2 regions of the Streptomyces sp. NPDC088747 genome follow, and region 2 is predicted to be linked to the other one. Evidence: riboswitches for the same ligand, from Rfam matches in the RefSeq annotation. Region 2 holds a riboswitch; the other holds the start of a gene.
The links. A riboswitch is a leader RNA that binds a small molecule or an ion and turns the genes downstream of it on or off. The one in region 2 is predicted to bind S-adenosylmethionine.
Positions count from the first base shown of each region.

Region 1: it holds a riboswitch for S-adenosylmethionine, as region 2 does, so the genes downstream of both, ACIP79_RS26785 (putative leader peptide) here and ACIP79_RS14135 (aminotransferase class V-fold PLP-dependent enzyme) in region 2, are expected to answer to the same signal.

Region 1 covers NZ_JBIVKZ010000012.1:166,271-168,452, reverse strand. Annotated here, with positions in the region: gene ACIP79_RS26795 (glutathione S-transferase family protein) at 1-606, opposite strand, end outside; gene ACIP79_RS26790 (putative leader peptide) at 699-764, opposite strand; SAM riboswitch class IV at 801-946, opposite strand; SAM riboswitch class IV at 1,210-1,324, shown strand; gene ACIP79_RS26785 (putative leader peptide) at 1,399-1,488, shown strand; gene ACIP79_RS26780 (LLM class flavin-dependent oxidoreductase) at 1,565-2,182, shown strand, end outside.
Region 2 covers NZ_JBIVKZ010000005.1:170,505-172,686, reverse strand. Annotated here, with positions in the region: gene trpD (anthranilate phosphoribosyltransferase) at 1-385, shown strand, start outside; SAM riboswitch class IV at 527-643, shown strand; gene ACIP79_RS14135 (aminotransferase class V-fold PLP-dependent enzyme) at 834-2,182, shown strand, end outside.

The DNA of each region.
Region 1 (2,182 bases), on a different contig from region 2:
TTGGCGATTCAGCAAGTCAAGTGCCGCCGACCGCACGGCTGATGGCGTACCCGGCGTCAGCTCCCGGTCCAGTAGGTCGCGCAGGTCGTCGACGTCCGCGGCCAGTTCCGGCGGGCGGAGCGGGGAGTTGTGGGATCCGGCCCCGTCGGTGAGGAGGTCGCCGAGGTCGCGCAGGATGTCCGGCGTGTGGTTGCTGACGACGCGTCCGCTCCACCGGTCGCACAGGGCGGGCGCGGTCAGCGGGCCGTCGTAGTGGTGCCAGGTGGCCTCGTACGCCCCGCGCAGTGCGGCGAACGCGGTGGGGGTGTCGGCGGGGAGCGCCACCAGCGTGGTGGCGACCGAGTCCCTGAGGCCCAGCAGGCCCAGAGTGATCGAGACACGCAGCGAGAGGGGACAGCGCGCCGACAGGTAGAGCTCGTAGCGGTGCGGCGCCGGGTAGAAGCCGCCGGCGAGGCCGACTCCGATGCGGCTGCGGAAGCGGTGCGGGCGGGCGGACGGCGCGGCGGAGATCCGGGGGTGGGGGATCGCCTCCAGCGAGCCGGGAACGCACGAGGTCGGGGTACAGGAGGTGCCGGTGTTTGAGGCGTGCGACATTGTCTCGGACATGACTCTCCATGGGGCGAGGAGGCCACGGCCACCTTGTGGGCACCGCGGCGGAACGGAGTGACTGCGCTGCTTACCGGTCCGGATCGCTCGGACTAGTACGCGCTGGAGACACGCAACAGATCGATGTGCAGGCGCCTCGTCAAACCGCTCTTCGTCATTCCCACCGGTTCCGCACTCGGGGCTCGCGAGACGCGAGACCACGCTTGTCCCGCCGCACCGGCGGAACCCGGTCGTCACCCGGGGCACCCCGTCGCGGTGGAAGGGTTGCCTGCCAGCGAGCCGGGGCCGATGACCTCACGGACAGGGAGAACCTGCCCGAAGGGCGCTGACAATCGTGACCGTCCCCGACAGTGTCGGCGCGCTCCGTGAGGCCGTCAAGAAGGCCTTCGCCGCAGTCTCACCAGATGGTCATCAGGTCTGTCGCAACCGCCACTTGAGAGGTGGAACAGGCGTGTCAGCGCCCTGATATGCGACGCGGAACAGATCGCGCGGCCCAGTGGTTGTCGTTGTCGAGGGCACGCGGCGAAGTGTGCGGCGAGTGTGAGAACGGGCATGATCCCCGGGCATTGCGCACCGCTGTGGCCTCCCGTAACGTCCACAGCAGGTTATGAGCGTCAGCGTCAAGCCCTGGCTTGCTGACCGGCAACCCTCCTCCGCGGCGGGGTGCTCCAGGTGACGACCAGGCGGCACCCGTCCCGTGGTTCCGCAAGCGCGACGCCGGCGCGGCCCCTGGCCCGCCGAGCCGAAAGGGTGGAGGTGACCGACGTGTGGGACGCACTCCGCCTCCATGTCATGGTCCTCGCCCCGCGTCGGCGCGTGCATCTCCACACCCGGCCGCACATCGACCTCCAGCGCGTGGCCGGCGCGCTCTGTCGTCCCTGACCCGTCACCCAGCCGCCGCACCCTCCGCACCGAGGCCCGGCGATCTCGTACGGTCGATCAGGAAGGCACCCTTCTCGTGTCCTCGTCACCTTCGTTGCCCTCGTCCTCCTCCCCTTCCTCCGCCCCGCTCCACCTGGCCGTCGCCCTCGACGGCGCCGGCTGGCACCCCGCTGCCTGGCGCGAGCCGGTGGCCCGCCCCGACGAGCTGTTCACCGCCGGGTACTGGACGGACCTCATCACCGAGGCCGAGCGCGGTCTGCTCGACTTCGTGACCATCGAGGACGGACTCGGCCCCCAGTCCGCCCGCCTCAGCGAACCGGACGCACGCACCGACCAGGTGCGCGGCCGGCTCGACGCCGTCCTCATCGCCGCCCGCGTCGCGCCGTTGACCAGCCACATCGGCCTGGTGCCGACCGTTGTCACCACCCACACGGAGCCCTTCCACACCTCCAAGGCCATCGCCACGCTCGACTACGTGAGCACCGGCCGGGCAGGCCTGCGCGTCCAGGCCTCGGCGCGGCAGAATGAGGCCGCGCACTTCGGACGCCGTTCGTTCCCGAAGCTCCGCATCGAGGACCTGGAGACCCCGGCGCTACGGGAGTTGCTCGTCGACCTCTTCGAGGAGACCGCCGACTACGTCGAGGCGGTGCGCCGGCTGTGGGACAGCTGGGAGGACGACGCGGAGATCCGCGAC
Region 2 (2,182 bases):
CTCGCTGGTCTTCCGCGGCGACGACGGGCTCGACGAGCTGACGATCACCTCCACCTCCCGGGTGTGGGTCGTACGGGACGGAAAGGTCACCGAGGAGTCCTTCGACCCCCGGGACGTCGGCATCGACCTCGTCCCGATCGAGGCACTGCGGGGCGCGGACTCCGTGTACAACGCCGACGTCGCGCGCCGGCTCCTGGACGGCGAGACCGGGCCCGTGCGGGACGCCGTACTGCTGAACTCGGCGGCGGCCCTGGTGGCCCTCACGCCGGGCGAGGGGCCGCTCGCCGGGCAGATCCGTGCCGGGATGGCGAAGGCGGCGGAGGCCATCGACTCGGGGGCGGCCAAGCGGACGCTGGAGCGGTGGGTGGCGGCCACCAACGCGTAGCGCCTCCTGGATGCGGCGGCGGCCTGCGCGCAGGCATTTCGAAGGGCCGGGCCGATGAGGTCCGGTCCCTCGCCGTCTCCCTGTTCCGGGATCCGGACACGGGTTGCGCGGTCGCGATCAGGTCGCGTAGGTTTTTCGGCAGGTCATGAGTGACAGTCATGAGGCCCCGGCCGACTGTCCGGCAACCCTCCGTCCGTGGCGGGGTGCCCCGGGTGAAGACCAGGCCGTAGGCAGCGAGGTCTGCGGCAAGCGCGGACCCCTCGCCCTCTTCTGAGTGGTGTACGGCCCAGGGGTCCTGGTGTTCGAGGGAGCCTTCTGTGAGCAAGCGAATGCGATAGGGCGTAGAGCCCCTATTCCGCGTACCCGTTTTCGCCCTTTCCCGCGTTGAGCCCCGCCCCTGTCGCGGACCGGTCTCGCGCGGTCCCCCCGCGTCTCACAGGAGCTCGCCATGTCTGTCTCCACCGCTGCCGCCGACCAGGCCGTTTGTTCCCCTCTGCCCGTTCTGGGCGGGGATGTCACCGTCCCGCTGGTCACCGGTGGCGAGGTCACCTACGCGGCCCTCGACTACGCCGCCAGCGCCCCGGCCCTCCAGCGCGTCTGGGACGACGTGGCCGCGTACGCCCCGTACTACGGGAGCGTGCACCGTGGCGCCGGGTACCTGTCCCAGCTCTCCACCGACCTCTTCGAGAACTCCCGTGAGACCGTCGCCGGGTTCCTGGACTGCCGGGACGACGACCAGGTCGTGTTCACCCGGTCGACCACCGACTCGCTCAACCTGCTGGCCGCCGCCCTGCCGGCGGACTGCCAGGTCTTCGTCTTCGAGACCGAGCACCACGCCTCGCTGCTGCCCTGGCGGGACGCGCGGGTGACCTACCTCGACGCCCCCCGTACGCCGGACGAGGCCGTCGCGACCCTGGAGCGCGCCCTCACCGAGCGCGACCCCCGCGGGCCGGCCCTCGTCTGCGTGACCGGTGCCTCGAACGTCACCGGTGAGCTGTGGCCGGTGCGTGAGCTGGCCGCCGCGGCCCACGCGCACGGCGCGCGCATCGTTCTCGACGCCGCGCAGCTCGTCCCGCACCAGCCGGTGTCGGTGCGCGACCTCGACGTCGACTGGGTGGCCTTCTCCGGGCACAAGCTGTACGCACCCTTCGGCTCCGGCGTCCTCGCGGGCCGCTCCGACTGGCTGCGCGCGGCCGAGCCGTACCTGGCCGGCGGGGGAGCGAGCCGCAAGGTCAGCCGGCGGGTGGACGGCGGCGTGGACGTGGAGTGGCACGACACCGCCGCCCGGCACGAGGCCGGCTCGCCGAACGTGATCGGCGTCTACTCCATCGCGTCGGCCTGCAAGGCCCTCACCGACGAGGGCTTCGACAGGCTCGTGGCCCGTGAGCGGCACCTGATCGACACGGTCCGCGCGGGCCTCGCCGAGGTCCCGCAGGTCCGGGTCCTCTCCCTCTTCGGTGACGACGCCCCGCGGGTCGGCGTCATCTCCTTCGTCGTCGAGGGCTGGAACAGCTCGCACTTCGCGGCCGCGCTCTCCGCCGAGTACGGCATCGGGGTGCGCGACGGCCTGTTCTGCGCCCACCCGCTGGTGCGCACCCTCCTCGGCAGCGACCCGGAGACCCAGGGGGAGTGCGGCGCCCCCGAGGCGGCGCCCGGCGAGAAGTCCCTCAACGCCATCCGGGTCAGCTTCGGCGCGGGCACCCCGGACGAGCACGTCGAGCGGTTCGTGCGGGCGGTCGGGGAGCTGGTCCGGGACGGCGCGAAGTGGAACTACCGTACGGAGGGCGGGCGTTGCGT